3 regions of the Bacillus sp. GW821-FHT01G09 genome follow, and region 3 is predicted to be linked to each of the others. Evidence: riboswitches for the same ligand, from Rfam matches in the RefSeq annotation. Region 3 holds a riboswitch; each other region holds the start of a gene.
The links. A riboswitch is a leader RNA that binds a small molecule or an ion and turns the genes downstream of it on or off. The one in region 3 is predicted to bind S-adenosylmethionine.
Positions count from the first base shown of each region.

Region 1: it holds a riboswitch for S-adenosylmethionine, as region 3 does, so the genes downstream of both, metI (cystathionine gamma-synthase/O-acetylhomoserine thiolyase) here and mtnW (2,3-diketo-5-methylthiopentyl-1-phosphate enolase) in region 3, are expected to answer to the same signal.
Region 2: it holds a riboswitch for S-adenosylmethionine, as region 3 does, so the genes downstream of both, AC07VD_RS04195 (5-methyltetrahydropteroyltriglutamate--homocysteine S-methyltransferase) here and mtnW (2,3-diketo-5-methylthiopentyl-1-phosphate enolase) in region 3, are expected to answer to the same signal.

Region 1 is NZ_JBWKWL010000002.1:301,805-308,880, forward strand. It holds gene yjcZ (sporulation protein YjcZ) at 1-108, shown strand, start outside; gene spoVIF (sporulation-specific transcription regulator SpoVIF) at 241-495, shown strand; gene AC07VD_RS06975 (ATP-dependent helicase) at 569-2,848, opposite strand; gene AC07VD_RS06980 (hypothetical protein) at 2,965-3,219, shown strand; gene AC07VD_RS06985 (GNAT family N-acetyltransferase) at 3,291-3,713, opposite strand; gene AC07VD_RS06990 (YjcG family protein) at 3,717-4,232, opposite strand; gene AC07VD_RS06995 (esterase family protein) at 4,269-4,991, opposite strand; SAM riboswitch class I at 5,159-5,279, shown strand; gene metI (cystathionine gamma-synthase/O-acetylhomoserine thiolyase) at 5,347-6,468, shown strand; gene metC (cystathionine beta-lyase) at 6,461-7,076, shown strand, end outside.
Region 2 is NZ_JBWKWL010000001.1:836,766-843,465, reverse strand. It holds gene AC07VD_RS04220 (methyltransferase domain-containing protein) at 1-404, shown strand, start outside; gene AC07VD_RS04215 (GntP family permease) at 560-1,978, shown strand; gene AC07VD_RS04210 (CoA transferase subunit A) at 2,002-2,718, shown strand; gene AC07VD_RS04205 (CoA transferase subunit B) at 2,715-3,365, shown strand; gene AC07VD_RS04200 (3-hydroxybutyrate dehydrogenase) at 3,382-4,155, shown strand; gene AC07VD_RS04195 (5-methyltetrahydropteroyltriglutamate--homocysteine S-methyltransferase) at 4,207-5,343, opposite strand; SAM riboswitch class I at 5,421-5,527, opposite strand; gene AC07VD_RS04190 (5-methyltetrahydropteroyltriglutamate--homocysteine S-methyltransferase) at 5,596-6,700, opposite strand, start outside.
Region 3 is NZ_JBWKWL010000002.1:477,652-484,727, forward strand. It holds gene AC07VD_RS07940 (carbon-nitrogen family hydrolase) at 1-483, opposite strand, end outside; gene mtnE (methionine-glutamine aminotransferase) at 578-1,774, shown strand; SAM riboswitch class I at 1,813-1,913, shown strand; gene mtnW (2,3-diketo-5-methylthiopentyl-1-phosphate enolase) at 1,998-3,212, shown strand; gene mtnX (2-hydroxy-3-keto-5-methylthiopentenyl-1-phosphate phosphatase) at 3,209-3,916, shown strand; gene AC07VD_RS07960 (methylthioribulose 1-phosphate dehydratase) at 3,874-4,503, shown strand; gene mtnD (acireductone dioxygenase) at 4,518-5,054, shown strand; gene AC07VD_RS07970 (YkvA family protein) at 5,095-5,415, opposite strand; gene spo0E (aspartyl-phosphate phosphatase Spo0E) at 5,618-5,875, shown strand; gene AC07VD_RS07980 (hypothetical protein) at 5,961-6,392, shown strand; gene kinD (sporulation kinase KinD) at 6,420-7,076, opposite strand, start outside.

The DNA of each region.
Region 1 (7,076 bases), 180 kb from region 3:
TGTTATGGCGGTTATGCTGGCGGTTACGGCGGCGGCTATGGTTCAACATTTGTTTTGTTGGTCGTATTATTCATTCTCCTCATCATCGTAGGTGCATCTTTCTTTTAAGATGTATTGAGGAAGTACGGGTTATAACCCGTGCTTCCTTGCCTTGTGTTTATTTTTAAAAATGTTGGAAAAGCACATTGTATTATGTGCATTCATACAATACCGTATTACTCCGCCAAAAGGAGGCGCATTATGGATAATCAATTTTTTAAGAACATCGAAAAGAAAACAGGTGTGAAGATGCAGGATGTAATGAATCTTGCCGGATCACTCCAAAACGCTAATTTTAAAGATGAAAATACAGTCCGCAGTGTGATTAACCGCGTAGCGCAGATGGCAAACAGACGCGTGCCAAAAGAATTAGAAGATAAAATTGTGGAATCTATTACAAGCGGAAAAGAAAAGCTTGATTTTGGCACGATTTCTAAAATGATGGATAATAAATAAGTGGATGGCCTGGCTGACTCACTGCAGCGGGCCTTTTTTTACCGTAAAAACCCGGCAGTAATCTGCCGGGCTGTTAATGATGCAAGGGCTGTCTTGTTTTCTGTAGCAGGGGATACAAAAATCTTGAGCGGTTGGCTGTTTTGCCGCGCCTGTTAGCGGGGCAAGACAAATATAAATGCTGTTTCGCCCGGGTCATGGCTACATATAAAAGGCGTCTTTCCTCCTCAAGAGCGGCCTCGTCTCCTTTTCTTGCCGTTTCTAATGAGAAATCGTGCGGAATCGAGCCGTCTACAGTGCCTAACACGTAGACTGTTTTGAATTCAAGGCCTTTTGACCGGTGAATGGTCATCAGCTGAACGCCATGTTCATCCGTTCTGTTTTTCTCAGCGGCCCTCATATGGTCTACGTGGGCAAGAAAGTCAGGAATCGTTTTGAACTTCTTGGCGACAACCTTGATGTCGCGCAGGTCATCGGAACCTTTTTCCAGCTTGTTGCCCTCATTGCCCCGCTTTTTTAAATACTCGGAGAAGCCCATTTTTCCTTCTGCAAAGGTGATGGCTTCTACGGGTTTCATTGTGCGGAGGCTTGCGAAAAACGGTACGATTTTCTTGATTTTGTCCAGCTGGAATGGCTTCAGATCAGGCAATTTGGCCAGCGCTTTGATCATGGTACAGTCCTCTGTAATCGAGAGGGCCTTCAGCGTATTCAAAGCGGACTGTTTTAAAAACAAGGCGGGAAGCAAGTGTTTAATCGCCTCGGTGTCATCCTCATTTTGGCTGGCATACAAGTAGGCGAGAATCTGGCGGACGATCCGTCTGCTATAAAACGATTGGACGCCGCGGTCAGCTGTATACGGAATTGATGATTGATGAAGCCTTTCATAAATAGCACGGCCTCCGCTGTTTGTGCGGTAAAGAACCGCAAAGTCTTCTGGACTGGCTCCATTTTGAATTTTTTCTTTGATATCGGAAACGACCATTGTGGCTTCTTCCTCTTCATCATAAGGATAAAACAGCACAGGGACCTGTATGTCATCGCGGGCCGCTTCAAGCGTTTTGGCATATCTGTTTTTGTTCTTTTTCACGACGATATCAGCACTAGAGACGATCGGGTGCGTAGACCTGTAGTTCGCAGTTAAATAGATCGTCTTCGCTCCCGGATAATCCTTTTGAAAATCAAGAATGAAAGATGGATTGCTTCCGCGAAACGCGTAGATGGACTGGTCATCGTCTCCGACACAGCACAGGTTTTGCTCCGGGCTGGCGAGCATTTGCATGATTTTGTATTGAACCGGGTTAATGTCCTGAAACTCATCAATTAAGATATACGTAAACCGAGATTGATATTGTTCCAGAAGGTCAGGTCGCTCGATAAACAATTCATAGCAGGCTGAAGCCATGTCATCAAAATCAAATTGGCTGTGTTCTTTTTTCTGGCGTTCATAATGTTCATATAAACGATAAACTTGTTTTTCCCACTCATCTTTTAGAGGGATGCGTTCATTTGGGACATAAGTGTTTTTCCAAAAACCGATCTGCTGCAGGGCTTGGTCAACTGGGAATTCTTTCTCATCGATGCCCTCTTCATAGAGTGCTTTTTTGATATATTGTTCCCGCTGCCACTCCATTTTCAGCAGATGCTCACCGTTCCATTTAGCAGAATTAGAGTGATACAAGATCTTATAAAACAGACTGTGGAATGTTCCTGTCACAAGTCTTCTGACTTTTGCCGGCTGTAATCCGTACTGGTTCGCCATACGCTCTTTCATTTCAGCGACAGCTTTTGTTGTAAAGGTGACAAGCAGCATATTTTCAGGCGGTATGCCTAAGTGTTCGATCATGTGGGCGGCACGGGCTGTCAGCACCCGTGTTTTTCCGCTCCCCGCACCTGCAAGCACGAGCAGCGGGCCCTCTGTTTCCGTGACAGCTTTCAGCTGATCCGTGTTTAAACCGACAGACGGAAAAAGGCTCGTATCGGGTTCTATTGTTTTTGGCACAAATGGTGTTCCTGGTTTAATGCTTCTAGGACGGTGCCATTCCGTAACAGCTGGGGACGGGTCAGCGGCGATCGCTTTTCCCTTGGGTAAACGAATGACACCAGATTCCTGATCGTCTTCTTTTTTTTCCTCTTTAGAGGGCTTCGGTTCGCACGCCTCCTCACATGCCGGAAAATCGCCTGGCTGGCGATGGATAAACTCTGGCGGATCGGCGATGTTAAGCCGTAACAAAACGGGCTTTCCGCAATGAGAACAAAATAAATGTCCTTTTATTCCCTCTTCAAAGAGGAATTGATAATGTTCTCTCGAATATGTATGTAAATGTATGATTCTATCATTCAGTCGGGCGCATTTCAAAAAGGGGTCCTCCCAATCAAAAGGTGTTCATTACAGACAATGACTATCATATCAAAAGAAATGTGTTTCAAAAAGTAAGTTTAAGGGAAAAGAGACAGCAGAGGGGTGGGTATTGTATGATATATGCAGGTCAAATTCAGAACCAGCAATACGCTCAATATGCTAATAGAACGATTGGACATAAGCAGGATTATGCCGGAACCGAAAAAATCAGCTATGTCCCGTTTCAGCGGGTATACAAAGAACTGGAAAAGCAGCAGGAGAATCAAACGGCCGCTGAAAGAAAAGTAAACGAGATGAAACGTAAGCGCTCTCTTTATAAGAGGTTGCGAGAAAAAGGAATGGGCACATATATTAATCGATATGTATAAAAAACCGTTCATACCAGAGAACGGTTTTTTATATGCGAAAAAAATCCGGATCTCAAAAGATCCGGATGCGTTCAGTCCTTCATCATTTGTAAGTGCGGAATGCCGGCATCGAGGAATTCTTTTTCAGAAAGCACGCGATACCCGTGTTTCTTGTAAAACGGCACAGCCTGTGTTTGCGCGTTTAAAATGAAACCGGAAGCGCCTCCGTCTGCCGCGGCTTTTTCGAGCGCTTTCATAATGATGCCGCCGACACCGGCTGAGCGGTGGCTTTTCAGTACGCAAATGCGCTCTAACTTGCCGTAGCCGTCCTTCATGCGCCATCTTCCGGCACCGACAGGCTTTTCACCGTCATACACGACGATATGCTCTGACTCATTTTCAAGTTCGTCAATTTCTTCTTCAGCAGGCACGTTTTGTTCTTTGACAAAGACTTCTTCTCTTACATAGAATGCATCTTTCAGTTGTTCTTCATTTTTTGCGATAACTGCTTTCAAACATTATTCTCCTCTGCCTAGCAAGAAGGTTTCATATACTGTCCACGATCCGTTTTCCAGCTGGTAAAGCAAGTGGAAACGGTCAACGATTTCTTCATGCGACACTTCCTGCATTTTTAATTGTCCCAGCACATCTGAATGCTCATCGTCGGAAAGGTTTTGGCCGACCGTCACATGCGGAACGAAATTATATTCCTGTTCTCCTGCCAACACACCGGTGTATAGCTTTTCATTGAGTGTTTTTAACTCTTCCGTCGGTTCTGCTTTGATGTAAATGACATTATTGACAGGCGCAAATGAGCTGTATTTTGTCATTTTGAGAACGAGTGGGTGGGACTCTTTTGCGATGTTTCTTAAATGTGATACGAGCTGATCCGCTTTCTCCTCCGCGCATTCAAAGGATGCTCTCAGCGTCAAATGAGGCGGGATCAGAGAGTAGCTTGGGTCATAGCGCTTTCTGTAAGAGTTTGCAAGGTCTTGGAGCTTTTTTGATGGAAATAAAACGATTCCGTATTTCATATTATGTCCCTCCTGGAAATAAAGTATGATAGAGTGTTAAAGCATTTTTTTCAGCGCCGGGGTGATGAGCGGCTGCCAGTATGTCCATTTGTGGTCTCCGTCAAATGGCTCAAAATAATAATCGGAAAGCTTCTTCTCCAGCAGCTGTTTCAGCTCCTGGTTCGGTTCTGTAAAGTCCAGAATGTTCCCGTCTGTCGTGTGGACGTCAGTTTCTTTTGTTCCAATTTGGTGATAAATAGAGAGGTGTTTGATATCATCTGACTGATTCACGGCTTCTAGTATATGTTTGTCAACATAGGGAGACTGCATGATGATGTTGCCAAACATATTCGGATAATCAAGCGCTGTCATAAGTGATACGGTCGCTCCGAGCGAATCACCGATCAGGGTTCGGCCGTAACCGATCTGATAGGTTGGATACTCATCATCTGCAAAAGGAACGAGCTCATGGGCGATGAACCGTTTATACGCCGAAAATTTTGAACCCTCCGGATGATAGGTGTTTCTGCGCTCTTTTACATCCTTATAGGGAACACCGATAATAATGCACCGGTCTATTTCGTGTTTCGACAGCAATTCCTCAACCTGTCTGCCGATTCTCCCCAGCCTGAAATAATCGTGGCCGTCCTGTGCGATAATGACATGGTATTTATAAAGCGGGGAGTAGTTGGACGGCAGATAAACAAGTAAGGTCATTTCCTCGTTAAGCTCTTTTGAAAAGAATTTCTTTTCTTGCACTGTGCCGTTTTTCGGTGCCATAAAAACATTCCTCCAGGACATCACTATACTTTCTTGCATTTTCAATTATTGTACCATGAATTATTAGAAATTTCTCTCTTTAAACGGTTCGGAACACGAAGAAAAAAGTGTTGAAATAAACTGTGAATTGCGCTAATATAAAACAATCAGAAAATTGAAATCGATATTTCTTATCGTGAGAGGTGGAGGGACTGGCCCTTAGAAACCTCAGCAACCGGCTTGTTTTGCATGTGCAAAGCGCCAAGGTGCTAAATCCAGCAAGCGTTTTTTATGCTTGGAAGATAAGAAGAAGCGTTAAACCCCTTCTTCTTATGAAGAAGGGGTTTTTATTTTGAAAAGGGAAGGTGTCAGCTATATGTCACAGCACGTTGAAACGAAATTAGCCCAAATTGGGAACCGTAGCGATGAAGTCACGGGAACAGTGAGTGCTCCAATTTATTTATCAACAGCATACCGCCACAGAGGGATCGGAGAATCTACCGGATTTGATTATGTCCGCACAAAAAATCCGACACGCCAGCTTGTTGAAAACGCCATCGCTAACTTAGAAAACGGCGCGAGAGGGCTTGCCTTTAGTTCGGGAATGGCTGCTATCCAAACGATTATGGCGCTGTTTAAAAGCGGAGATGAATTGATCGTTTCATCGGACCTATATGGCGGCACGTACCGTTTATTTGAAAATGAATGGAAAAAATACGGATTGACTTTTCATTATGATGATTTCAGCGATGAGGACTGTTTACGCTCTAAGATTACGCCGAATACAAAAGCGGTGTTTGTGGAAACGCCGACAAACCCCCTCATGCAGGAGGCGGACATTGAACATATTGCCCGGATTACAAAGGAGCACGGTCTTCTGCTGATCGTAGATAATACATTTTATACACCGGTCTTGCAGCGGCCGCTTGAGCTGGGAGCTGACATTGTCATTCACAGCGCAACCAAGTATTTAGGCGGGCATAACGATTTGCTTGCTGGACTTGTCGTGGTGAAGGATGAGCAGCTCGGAGAGGAAATGTTTCAGCATCAAAATGCGATTGGCGCCGTCCTGCCGCCATTTGATTCGTGGCTTCTGATGAGAGGAATGAAGACGCTGAGCCTCAGAATGCGCCAGCATCAGGCAAACGCGCAGGAGCTTGCGGCGTTTTTAGAAGAGCAGGAAGAAATTTCGGATGTGCTGTATCCCGGAAAAGGCGGCATGCTGTCCTTCCGTCTGCAAAAAGAAGAATGGGTCAATCCGTTTTTAAAAGCACTGAAGACCATTTGTTTTGCAGAAAGTCTCGGCGGGGTGGAAAGCTTTATTACATACCCTGCGACCCAGACGCACATGGATATTCCTGAAGAGATCCGCATCGCAAACGGGGTGTGCAATCGGTTGCTGCGCTTTTCTGTCGGAATTGAACATGCGGAAGATTTAAAAGAGGATCTAAAACAGGCATTATGTCAGGTCAAAGAGGGAGCTGTTTCATTTGAGTAAACATAATTGGACGCTGGAAACCCAGCTCGTGCACAATCCATTTAAAACAGACGGCGGAACCGGGGCGGTCAGTGTACCGATTCAGCACGCCTCGACTTTTCACCAATCTTCATTTGAAGAGTTCGGGGCATATGATTACAGCCGCTCTGGCACGCCGACAAGAACAGCTCTTGAAGAAACAATTGCCGCACTGGAAGGCGGAACAAGAGGATTTGCTTTCAGTTCAGGCATGGCTGCCATCTCAACAGCATTTTTACTGCTGTCACAGGGTGATCACGTTCTTGTGACAGAAGATGTATACGGCGGAACCTTCCGTATGGTGACAGAGGTGCTGACCCGGTTTGGCATTGAGCATACGTTTGTCGACATGACGGATCGTAATGAAGTGGCGCGGAGCATCAAGCCGAACACAAAGGTCATTTATATGGAGACGCCATCAAATCCGACACTTGGGATTACGGATATTAAAGCAGTTGTTCAGCTTGCAAAAGAAAACGGCTGCCTGACCTTTCTGGACAATACATTCATGACACCGGCACTGCAGCGTCCGCTTGATCTCGGCGTGGATATTGTACTTCACAGCGCGACAAAATTCTTAAGCGGACACA
Region 2 (6,700 bases), on a different contig from region 3:
TGGCGCGTGCTCCTTTTCATGATCGCCAATTTGATGTTGTTCTGTCTATTTTTTCGCCGTCCAATTATGCAGAGTTTCATAGACTGCTGAAGAATGATGGCATGCTCGTAAAAGTAGTGCCGCGAAGCGACTATTTAATAGAATTAAGGCAATTTTTATATACTGATTCACCAAGGCGCACGTATTCCAATGCGGCAGCTGTTGAGCGTTTTACAGCAAATGCTGCACACAGCCGTCCTGTCAGGCTGCGCTATGTTAAAACGCTTGACCAGCAGGCGATCCACTGGCTTCTCAAGATGACGCCGCTTGCCTGGTCGGCGCCGAAAGATCGAATCAGCCTGCTGAAAGAGATGAAAACAGCCGATATTACGGTTGATGTTGATATCCTAATAGGAATGAAATGAATGGCAGAGGAAAGCTCCGAAAAAAGGAGCTTTCCTTTTTTAATCGGAATAGTTGGCTCACGCTTCTCGTACATATATGGAAAGGGGACGGAAACAGCCGATGCGGACAGGTTTTTGTAAACGCTTTCTAGTTCGCGGAAACGGGGGATGTGTGTGTGGAACTGATCATCATTCTATTGGCGTTAGGTTTGCTGATGTTTACGGCGTATCGGGGATTTTCTGTCATATTGTTTGCGCCGATTTGCGCGTTATTCGCGGTGCTGCTGACAGATCCAAGCCATGTGCTTCCTTTTTTCTCATCAATTTTTATGGAGAAGATGGCGGGTTTTATTAAACTGTATTTCCCAGTGTTTTTGCTCGGTGCCATTTTTGGAAAGGTCGTTGAAATGGCCGGGCTTGCGGCATCAATCGCGAAAACAATTGTCCGGCTTGTCGGGGCAAAAAGAGCGATACTTGCCATTGTGCTGATGGGTGCTGTCTTGACGTACAGCGGTGTCAGCCTGTTTGTTGTCGTATTTGCCGTATATCCTTTTGCGAAAAACATGTTCCAAGAAGCAAACATACCAAAACGCCTCATCCCGGGAACGATTGCTTTAGGGGCTTTTACGTTTACGATGGACGCACTTCCGGGAACGCCGCAAATCCAAAATGTCATTCCGACGTCGTTTTTCAAAACAGACATTTATGCCGCCCCTTGGCTGGGCTTGATGGGCGCAGTGATTGTGCTGGCAGCTGGGATGCTCTATTTGGAATCAAGGCGGAAAAAAGCGCAGGCATCTGGCGAAGGCTATGGCGGTTTTGATTCGCAGAATGCTCCTGCTCCTGAATCGATTGAGTCCGCGGCTGAACCGGACAAAAGCCCGATTCGGCACGCGCTTGCCTTTGTCCCGCTTATTCTCGTCGGTGCAGTGAATAAATATTTTACCATTTACCTGCCAAAGTGGTATCCGAATGGATTTGATTTTTCTTCCATAGGATTAAAGGAGTTCGGCAGGCTTGATACTTCTTCAGCGGCTGCTATTTGGTCGGTGGAGATTGCTTTAGTGATTGGCATCATCACAACGATTTTATTTGATTGGAGAAGTGTGTTTGCCCAATTGAAGGAAGGGCTGAATGAAGGAATTGGCGGCGCCTTGCTGGCATCTATGAATACGGGTGCCGAGTACGGGTTCGGCGGCATTATCGCCGCGCTGCCGGGGTTTCATAAGCTGAGCAGCGGAATTTCACATACTTTTACCGATCCGCTTGTAAATGGCGCCGTTACGACAACTGCGCTGGCGGGAATCACCGGCTCGGCTTCAGGAGGAATGGGCATTGCGTTAAGCGCGATGTCAGAACAATACTTACAGGCGATTCAGGCTTACAATATTCCGCCAGAGGTGATGCATCGGGTCATTTCAATGGCATCAGGCGGGATGGATACACTGCCGCATAATGGCGCCGTTATCACGCTTCTGGCCGTGACGGGTTTGACACACCGGCAATCCTATCGCGATATTTTTGCGATCACGCTCATTAAAACGGCTGCCGTATTTGCTGTGATCGCGATTTACAGCCTGACTGGTCTAGTGTAGAAGAAAACGAAAGGGGCATCAATATGGGAAAAGTGCTGTCATCAAGCAAGGAAGCTGCGAAATTGATTCATGATGGGGATACGCTGATCGCGGGAGGGTTTGGGCTGTGCGGCATCCCTGAACAGCTCATTTTGTCTATAAGAGATCAGGGGGTAAAGGATTTAACCGTTGTCAGCAATAACTGCGGAGTGGATGACTGGGGGCTTGGTTTGCTTCTGGCTAACAAGCAAATCAAGAAAATGATCGCTTCCTATGTCGGTGAAAATAAAATTTTTGAGCGGCAGTTTTTAAGCGGAGAGCTTGAGGTCGAGCTTGTTCCCCAAGGAACGCTCGCTGAGAGAATTCGTGCAGGCGGTGCAGGCATACCGGGATTTTATACGGCGACAGGCGTCGGCACCTCCATAGCCGAGGGAAAGGAACATAAAACATTCGGCGGCCGGACTTATGTGCTGGAGCGAGGCATTACCGGCAATGTGGCGATCGTCAAAGCGTGGAAAGCGGACACCATGGGCAATTTGGTTTTTAGGAAAACGGCGAGAAATTTCAATCCCATTGCCGCCATGGCAGGCAAGATCACGATTGCCGAGGCGGAAGAAATCGTGGAAGCAGGAGAGCTCGATCCAGATCACATCCATACGCCGGGAATTTACGTACAGCATGTCGTGCTTGGCTCGAGCCAAGAAAAACGGATAGAAAAACGAACAGTTCAGCAAGCATCGGGAAAGGGTGAGGCCAAGTGAAGGAAGCGAGAAAACGAATGGTCAAACGGGCTGTACAAGAAATCAAGGACGGCATGAATGTGAATCTCGGGATTGGAATGCCGACGCTTGTCGCAAATGAGATACCCGATGGCGTTCACGTCATGCTTCAGTCGGAAAACGGCTTGCTCGGAATCGGCCCCTATCCTCTGGAAGGAATGGAAGACGCGGATTTGATCAATGCGGGAAAGGAAACGATCACTGAAGTGACGGGCGCCTCTTATTTTGACAGCGCTGAGTCATTCGCGATGATAAGAGGCGGGCATATCGATTTGGCTATTCTTGGCGGAATGGAGGTTTCGGAGCAGGGGGATTTGGCAAATTGGATGATCCCCGGCAAAATGGTAAAAGGGATGGGCGGCGCCATGGATCTCGTCAACGGGGCGAAACGGATCGTTGTCATCATGGAGCACGTCAATAAGCATGGCGAATCAAAGGTGAAAAAAACATGCTCCCTTCCGCTGACAGGCCAGAAAGTCGTACACAGGCTGATTACGGATTTGGCTGTATTTGATTTTGTAAATGGCCGCATGACACTGACGGAGCTTCAGGATGGTGTCACAATTGAAGAGGTTTATGAAAAAACAGAAGCTGATTTCGCTGTAAGCCAATCTGTACTTAATTCTTAATGGGAAGGTGTTTGACATGAGAAAACAAGTCGCTTTGGTGACAGGGGCTGCCGGCGGAATCGGATTCGAAATGGCAAGAGAATTCGCCCGGGAAGGTGCCAGCGTCATCGTTTCAGACCTCCGTCCGGAAGCATGTGAAAAAGCAGCCTCCAAGCTTGCAGAAGAAGGCTTTGACGCGGCGGCCATTCCGTATGATGTGACAAAGGAAGCGCAAGTTGCTGATACGGTGAACGTCATCCAAAAACAATACGGCCGCTTGGATATTCTGGTGAACAATGCCGGTATTCAGCACGTCGCTCCGATTGAAGAGTTTCCGACAGACACCTTTGAACAGCTGATCAAGGTCATGCTGACGGCCCCCTTTATTGCAATGAAGCATGTTTTTCCGATCATGAAAAAACAGCAGTTTGGCAGAATCATTAATATCGCGTCTGTTAATGGATTAGTCGGCTTTGCAGGGAAATCCGCTTATAATAGCGCCAAGCACGGCGTCATTGGACTCACAAAAGTAGGGGCGCTGGAAGGCGCGCCCCACGGCATAACAGTCAATGCGCTCTGTCCGGGTTATGTCGATACCCAGCTTGTACGCAATCAGCTTAGCGATCTATCGAAAACTAGAAATGTCCCTTACGACTCTGTACTTGAACAAGTCATTTTTCCGCTTGTGCCGCAAAAGCGACTGCTTTCCGTCAAGGAAATTGCGGATTATGCCGTGTTTTTGGCAAGTGAGAAGGCGAAGGGCGTCACTGGGCAGGCTGTCGTCCTTGATGGGGGCTACACCGCACAATGACATAAAAAACACACTTGCTCCGCTAGGGAATCAAGTGTGTTTTTTCTTTGCTTATTTCCAAACATCATTAGCGATCTCAACCACATGGCGGAGCTTCGCCCATTGCTGTTCTTCAGTCAGCTTATTGCCTTCCTCAGTTGAAGCGAATCCGCATTGAGGGCTGAGGCAAAGCTGGTCTAAGCTTACATAACGGGATGCTTCTTCGATACGGCGTTTCACGTCATCCGGATTTTCAAGCTCACCGAATTTAGATGTCACTAAGCCAAGAACAAGCTGAAGATCAGACCGTTTTACGTAACGGAGCGGCTCAAATCCGCCTGAGCGTGAATCATCATACTCTAAGAAAAGTCCGTCAAGATTCAAGCCGTCAAAAATGGTTTCGGCTGCTGCGTCATAGCCGCCTTCCGCTGTCCAAGTGGACTGGAAGTTGCCGCGGCAAATATGCATGGTTACCGTCAAGTCATCCGGGCGGTCTGCAATCGCGTCGTTAATAGATTTCGCAAACAGCTGGCGAAGCTCATCAGGCGTTGTTCCGAACGCTTCGATTTGTTTTAAGCCTTTTTCTGATAAGAAAACGGCCCACGCTGTATCATCAAGCTGGAGGTAGCGGCAGCCTCTGTCATAAAACGCTTGAATCGCTTTTTTATATGCTTTGGATACATCATGCTGGAAAAGGTGATAATCTTTTTTATACGCATCCTTTTCCAGTTTTCCGCGGAAAAACAGCATATTCGGGCTTGGAATCGTCATCTTTGGCGTTGCGTCACCGGCAATGCTATGGAGAAATGAATAATCTTCAAGCATTGGGTGAGTTGAAAAGTCGATATCGCCTGTGACTTTAATGCCACGTGCTTTTGTCTGTACGTTATGGAATTGAATGCCTTGCTCAGGAGTAAACGGCTCAACGCCATCTAAGTTTTCCAGGAAATCAAAGTGCCACCACGCTCTGCGGAATTCACCGTCTGTCACGACGTTCAGGCCGGTTTCCTTCTGTTTTTCCACAATGCGGATGATTTCATCGTTTTCAATTTGGCGAAGCTGCTCAGCCGTAATTTCGCCGGCCGCTTTTTGCAGCCGCGCTTTTTTAACGGGCTCAGATCTCAACAGGCTTCCGACTTGATCCGCGCGAAACGGCGGTTTTTTTCTTTGAAGTGATTTTTGTTCTGCGGGTGTTGTTTGTTGTGACATGTTGTCCATTCCTTCTTTCCATTCAAATATAAAAAAGCTCTTCCTTTGGATAAGGAAGAGCTTGCGTGACAATCTCAACCTTATCTTCAAGAGCAATCATTGCTCTAAAGGATTTAGCACCATTCTGTTAAACAGCGGTTGCCGGGTATCGCAGGGCCAGTCCCTCCACCTCTCTTGATAAGGAAAACCTTTTTATGAAATTTTCTGATAGTATCTATTATTCACACATTTTCTATTTCTGTCAATGATAGATTATCTCCACACATCGTTGGCAATGTCGATGACATGGCGAAGCTTTGCCCATTGCTGCTCCTCTGTCAGAAGGTTGCCTTCTTCTGTAGAGGCGAAACCGCACTGCGGGCTCAGGCATAGCTGGTCCAAGCTGACAAAACGCGCGGCTTCATTGATACGGCGTTTCACATCCTCAGGATTTTCAAGCTCGCCGTATTTCGATGTGATCAAGCCGAGCACAATTTGCAGATCCTTGCGCTTCACAAAACGGAGCGGATCAAAGTTTCCGGAGCGGTCATCATCGTATTCCAAGAACAGGCCGTCAAGGTTTAAGCCGTCCAAAATCGTTTCCGCTACAGCGTCGTACCCTCCTGATGCCGCCCAGGTTGAGCGGAAGTTGCCGCGGCAAATGTGCATTGTGATCGTTAAATCGCCAGGCCGGTCTGCCACTGCATCGTTAATCGTTTTGGCAAACAAGGCAGGCAATGTTTCTGGATCGCCGCCGAGCGCCCGGACAACCTCTCTGCCTTTTTCCTCAAAGAAGAGAGACCATGACGTATCATCGAGCTGGAGATAACGGCAGCCAGCATCATAGAAGGCTTTGATTGCTTTTTTGTACGCTTGGGCCAGATCATGAAAATATTCCTCTTGATCGTCATAAATCCCTTTATCCGCTTTTTCGCCAAAAAACAGCATATTTGGGCTGGGAATGGTCAATTTTGGCGTCGCGTTACCGGCAATCTCATGTAAAAATTGATAATCAGCAAGCGCTGGGTGGCTCGTAAAATCGAGTTTTCCCGTCACTTTGATGCTGCGCGCTTTCGTTTTTGTGTTATGGAACTGAATCCCCTTAGCCGGGATGAACGGTTCCACACCGTCAAGCCCTTCCAGGAAGTCATAATGCCACCAAGAACGCCGGAATTCCCCGTCTGTTACCACATCGAGACCGATTTCTTTTTGTTTTTCCACGATGCGGATGATCTCTTGATTTTCGATATCACGAAGCTGTTCTGCTGTCATCTCACCAGCCGCTTTTTTTTGCCGGGCTTGCTTTACCGGAACGGAACGAAGCAAACTGCCGACATGATCGGCGCGGAAAGGTGCTTTGCGTTGTTTTTCTGTTTTT
Region 3 (7,076 bases):
GCCTTTTGTCGTATGTTTTCTGATCCATTCCGGAAAACGGATATCGTAACAGATCAATCCTGAGCTTTTGACGCCGTCAAGCTCAAAGTATCCGTCTTCGGAACCGGCTGATAAATACAGATGCTCATCCATCAGCTGAAAAAGATGGGCTTTTCTGTACTCTTTAATGATTTGCCCTTCCTTATCCGCGATGTACATTGTATTATAAACATCAGAATTCTTCCTGACAGCGACCGATCCGGCGACAATATGAACACCATGTTTTTTTGCCGTTTTCTTCAGCCAGCTCTGAGCGGAGCGGCCGTCTTCGTCAGCGAGTTCATCAAGATTGGCCAGATCATATCCGGTCGTCCATAATTCAGGCAGAACAAGAACATCAGCATGTTTGCTTTCTATTCCGATGAAAAATTCAGCCTTTTTTATATTTTCCGAAGGTTTTCCGTATGAAATATCAAATTGAAGACAAGATATCGTCCATTTCATCTTTTTAACACCCCAAATTTTTCTTTACTTTTTTCATTTAACCATATATGATGATGGACTATCATTTCAAGATTTTTTTAGAAGGTGAGAATAGATGAAATTTGAACAGTCTCATGTATTGAAGGAATTGCCTAAACAATTCTTCGCTTCTCTGGTGCAGAAAGTGAACCGAAAGCTCGCAGAAGGACATGACGTTATCAATCTAGGACAGGGAAATCCAGATCAGCCGACTCCTGAACATATTGTCGAGGAGATGAAACGAGCTGTTGCTGATCCTGAGAATCATAAATATTCGTCTTTTCGCGGCTCATACCGTCTGAAGTCAGCGGCTGCTGCATTTTACAAAAGAGAGTACGGCATTGATCTGGATCCGGAAACCGAAGTCGCTGTATTATTCGGCGGAAAAGCCGGTCTTGTCGAGCTCCCGCAATGCTTGTTGAATCCCGGTGATACGATTTTAGTTCCCGATCCGGGTTATCCTGATTACTGGTCGGGTGTCACACTTGCAAAAGCAAAGATGGAAATGATGCCGCTCGTAAAGGACAGGGCGTTTCTCCCTGATTACAGCAGCATAACCGCTGAAGTAAGGGAACAGGCGAAATTGATGTATTTGAATTATCCGAATAATCCGACCGGAGCTGTTGCTACTTCCGAGTTCTTTGAAGATACCGTGCGTTTTGCGGCTGAAAACGGAATCTGCGTCGTTCACGATTTTGCTTACGGCGCTGTAGGATTTGACGGCTGCAAGCCTTTAAGCTTTTTGCAGACTGAAGGTGCGAAGGATATCGGAATTGAAATTTACACGCTGTCAAAAACGTATAATATGGCAGGATGGCGGGTTGGCTTTGCCGTCGGAAACGCTTCGGTCATTGAAGCGATCAATCTTTATCAAGACCATATGTTTGTCAGTCTTTTCAGAGCGACTCAAGAGGCTGCAGCAGAGGCACTGTTAGCCGATCAGACGTGTGTGGCAGAGCAAAATGCCAGATATGAGAGCAGGAGAAACGCTTGGATCACGGCATGCCGGGAAATCGGCTGGGATGTAACAGCTCCCGCAGGTTCTTTTTTTGCATGGCTGCCTGTGCCTGAAGGCTATACTTCTGAGCAGTTCTCAGATCTTTTGCTGGAAAAAGCGAATGTGGCGGTTGCGGCTGGAAACGGCTTCGGTAAATATGGCGAGGGCTACGTCAGAGTCGGACTTTTAACAAGTGAAGAAAGACTTAAGGAAGCCGCTTATCGAATTGGCAAACTGAACCTGTTTACCCAAAAAAGCATTGACAAGACTTTATAACGATGGGATAATTCAAAATAATTTATAAAATCTATATTTTCTTATCAAGAGCAGGCAGAGGGACGAGCCCGATGAAGCCCGGCAACCGACTTATAAAGCACGGTGCTAATTCTTGCAGCTAGCGGCTGAGAGATAAGATTCGGACGAGAAACGAAACCTCTTTAGACGCGATTGCAGTTTGAAGAGGTTTTTTGATATGGATGAAAATGAAAGGAGCTCTGGCATGAGTGAGTTATTAGCGACATATCTCCTGACCGAACCGGGAGCCGATACAGAGAAGAAAGCAGAACAAATCGCAACAGGATTGACAGTAGGCTCCTGGACTGATCTGCCCCTTGTAAAACAGGAGCAAATGCAAAAGCACAAGGGGCGGGTGATAAAAGTTGAGGAGAGAGAGGGAACTGCATCAGAAAAACAAGCGGTCATCACAATTGCCTATCCTGAAATCAATTTCTCTCAGGATATTCCGGCTTTGCTGACAACAGTGTTTGGCAAGCTGTCCCTGGACGGAAAAATCAAATTAATCGATCTTCACTTCTCTGAAGCATTTAAGCGTGCACTGCCGGGACCGAAGTTTGGCGTATACGGCATCCGGAAGCTGCTGGGAGAGTTTGAGAGACCGCTGTTAATGAGCATATTTAAAGGCGTAATCGGAAGGGACCTGAGTGATATTAAAGAACAGCTCCGGCAGCAGGCGCTTGGCGGAGTTGACTTGATTAAAGACGATGAAATTTTCTTTGAGACTGGTCTAGCGCCTTTTGAAACAAGAATTGCAGAAGGAAAGCAAATATTGAAAGAAACGTATGAACAAACCGGACATAAAACGCTGTATGCGGTGAATTTGACCGGACGTACGGCTGATCTGTTAGACAAAGCGAGACGCGCCGCCGAGTTGGGAGCGGATGCGCTTTTGTTTAATGTCTTCGCTTACGGCTTGGACGTTATGCAAGGCCTTGCAGAAGATCCTGAAATCCCAGTTCCGATTATGGCGCATCCAGCAGTGAGCGGAGCGTTTACGTCTTCTCCGTTTTACGGTTTTTCTCACGCTCTTTTACTCGGAAAATTAAACCGATATTGCGGTGCTGACTTCAGCCTCTTTCCGTCTCCATATGGTTCGGTTGCGCTTCCAAGAGCAGATGCACTGGCGATTCATGAAGAATGTGTGAGAGAGGATGCTTTTAACCAAACATTTGCTGTTCCGTCAGCAGGCATTCATCCCGGCATGGTTCCGCTATTAATGCGTGATTTCGGCATAGACCACATTATTAACGCCGGAGGAGGCGTACATGGACATCCGAACGGTGCCCAAGGCGGGGGGCGAGCGTTCAGAGCCATTATTGATGCGGTCCTAGAGGCCCAGCCGATTGATGAAAAAGCCGAACAATGCAAGGACCTTAAGCTTGCGCTAGATAAATGGGGAAAGGTTGAAGCCGTATGACGACTCGAAAACCTTTTATTATTTGTGATTTTGACGGAACCATCACGATGAACGACAACATTATAAATATCATGAAAACATTTGCTCCCCCAGAGTGGGTGGCATTAAAAGACGGCGTACTTTCCAAAACGCTGTCGATCAAGGAAGGTGTCGGGCGGATGTTCGGCCTTCTGCCCAGCAGTTTAAAAGAAGAGATTACAAGTTTTGTATTAGAAGATGCAAAAATCAGGGAAGGCTTTCGGGAATTTGTAGCATTTATCAATGAGCACGAGATTCCGTTTTATGTTATAAGCGGTGGAATGGACTTTTTTGTATATCCTTTGCTTGAAGGCATTGTGGAGAAAGACCGCATTTATTGCAACCATGCTTCATTTGACAATGACTATATCCATATTGACTGGCCTCATTCCTGCAAGGGCACATGCAGCAATCAATGCGGGTGCTGTAAGCCGTCGGTCATCCATGAACTTTCTGAACCGAACCAATATATCATCATGATCGGTGATTCGGTTACAGATGTGGAGGCAGCAAAGCTATCTGACCTATGCTTTGCAAGGGATTATTTATTAAACGAATGCCGGGAGCAAAACCTCAATCATCTTCCGTATCAAGATTTTTATGAGATCAGAAAGGAAATTGAGAATGTAAAGGAGGTACAGGAATGGCTGCAAAACAAGAACGCTGGCGAGAGCTCGCTGAAGTAAAAAGGGAATTGGCAGAGAGAGATTGGTTTCCGGCGACTAGCGGCAATCTGTCAATTAAGGTTACAGATGATCCTTTAACATTTCTCGTCACTGCAAGCGGAAAAGATAAACGCAAAGAGACGGTTGAAGATTTTCTGCTGGTTGATCAAAACGGAGAGCCTGCTGAAAGCGGGCATTCTCTGAAACCGTCAGCAGAAACGCTTTTGCATACACATTTGTACAATAAAACCAATGCCGGATGCTGCCTGCATGTCCATACGGTAAACAATAATGTGATTTCAGAGTTATACGGAGACCAAAAGAAAATCACATTCAAAGGCCAGGAAATTATAAAAGCACTCGGCTTGTGGGAAGAGAACGCAGAAGTGACCATTCCGATTATAGAAAATCCGGCACATATCCCGACGCTTGCGGCACTGTTTGCGGAAGAGATTTCAGAAGATTCAGGAGCTGTTCTGATCCGAAATCATGGTATTACGGCTTGGGGGAGAACAGCATTTGAGGCAAAAAGAGTGCTTGAAGCGTATGAATTTTTGTTCAGCTACCATTTGAAATTGAAAACACTCCAGCATCAGCTGGTTAAATAAAAGGAGGAATTGAAATGGCTACAATTCGAATTCATGATGAGGCAAATACAACGATTGAAAATCAAGAGGAAGTGGCAATCTTTCTGGACAGTCAAGAGGTTATTTATGAGCAATGGGATATCACGAAGCTTCCGGAACATCTCTCAGAGAAATATGACCTGACAGAAGAAGAAAAACAGCAAATTCTTGATACCTTCGAAACTGAAATTAAGGATATCTCAACCCGCCGCGGCTATAAAGCACAGGATGTTATTTCATTGTCAGACAGCAATCCGAAACTTGATGAACTGCTTGAAAACTTTAAAAGAGAGCATCACCATACAGACGATGAGGTTCGTTTTATTGTAAGCGGACACGGTATTTTTGTCATTCAAGGCAAGGACGGCACGTTTTTTGATGTCCGTTTAAACCCTGGAGATTTAATCTCTGTGCCTGAGAATATCCGTCATTACTTCACGCTTCAGGAGGACCGCAAAGTTGTCGCGGTGAGAATTTTTGTCACAACTGAAGGCTGGGTTCCGATTTATGAAAAAGACAGCGTGAATCAATAAGTATGAGAAAGCCCCGTTCATCGAACGGGGCTTTTTATATTTATTGCAAACGCCACTTTTCATACTGTGACAGTTCTTTTTTAATCAGTGTCCAAATCAAACCTAAAACAGCTGCATCGTCAATGAACCCAAGACCGAGGATTACGTCTGGAATGATATCGAGCGGCATGACGATATACAGAATTGCGGCAGTTAACAGCAAAAGTGTTTTAACCTGTGAACGAGGGTAGTCGCCATTACGCCAATCGCGAAGCATCTGAAAAAAAGTAGTGATGTGCTGAATACATTTTTTTCGGTTTTTCCTCTTCAAAATTGCTTTTCCGCCTGCCGCTCCGAGCATAATTGCTTTCTTTTTCTTCATTGGGCATACCTCCTGCCTGGCGGCGTGTTTAAGATATTCTTCACCTGGGTATTGTTCTTCTAATCCTATCAATATATCTATTATACCTGAAAAATTAACTTATTTAATGAAAATATGTTTACAAATAAAGTATAATCTGTAATAATGCACAATAACCCAATCAAACTTGTTTCCTATTTCTTAGCGGCGAGGGGTGAAGTGAATGGGCGGTTCTTCTGAACAAGAAAGATTGTTGGTGTCTATTGATGAAAAAAGAAAGTTAATGATAGATGCCGCTAGAAAGCAGGGATTTACAGGGCATGACACGATCAGGCACAGTCAGGAGCTGGATTGTTTAATAAATGAATATCACCAGCTTATGCACGAAAACGAACATTCCCAAGGGATTCAAGGCCTTGTAAAGAAATTAGGCTTGTGGCCCCGCAGAGATGTTATGCCAGCATATGATGCAAATAAATAGCGGCCTATCAGATGCATATATAAAGAGAGAGCTTTTCGGAAGCGCTCTTTTTTTCTGGAAAAAATTCATATGAAAGAGGGAACTAATGAAAGAACTGGCGATTCTCATTACCGAAATGGTCAATCAATTTCATGATGCTTTTATTTCCTTATGCGGAATATTTGGCATTCATTTAACTGACAAAGAAATGCATTTTTGGGTGATCGGCATTTTTGGCATATTCTTTTTCGGCGTCACTCACGCTGTGTTTACATGGCTTTCTAAATGGAGTATGACAGCCTTGTCCTTTATCTATACCGTTACAGTCATCATTGTCATCGTATTTGCGATTGAGATTCAGCAAAAGGTGACGGGGAGAGGGAATATGGAGTTTTTAGATGCCACGGAAGGTATAAAGGGTTTTTTAGTATTTTTTATGTTTTTTTTGCTTTTGAAAATGCTGTTGCGTTTCATCAAAATCCTTTTTTCTGGAAGACCAGCAAGCAAATCGAATGGCAATGCCCGATCACGAAGATAAAAAACCCTCCTGACATGGTCAGGGGGGCTATGATGCGGATACGGGGAGGGTGATTGTCACCTCTGTGCCTCTTCGCACTTCACTTTCAATATGAATAGAGCCTCCGTACATCAGCACGATCCGTTTACAAACAACAAGGCCGAGCCCGGTTCCTTTTTCTTTAGAAGTAACAAAGGGAAGGAAGATGTGATCCAGCATTTCCTGAGAAATCCCTTCACCGTTATCCACAACTTTGATTATGGCTTTTTTATCTAAAGCTCCCAGGGAAATCGTTAGTTTGCCTCCTTCAGGCATTGACTCGAGGCCATTTTTTGCTACATTTAAAATCACTTGTTTAATATGATCTTTTGTACATTTTACGAGTAAGGGCTGCTCGGTTAAATACTGTAATTCGACTTCAACATTGTATAGATTGCCCTCAGAATAAATGATCGGCATAATCTCTCCGATAATGTCCTGAAGTGAGTTCAGCTCCCATTTTTCAGCTGTCGGCTTGCCGAGAACAAGAAACTCACTCACTATTTGATTGATGCGCTTTATCTCCTGTTCGATAATGGAGAAGTAAAGCTGATCTTCCTCACCTTTATATTTCTTTTGCAACAGCTGAATAAAGCCGCTTATGCCGGTAAGAGGATTACGGATTTCATGGGCTGTGCTGGCAGCAAGCGTCCCGATCAGCTCTAA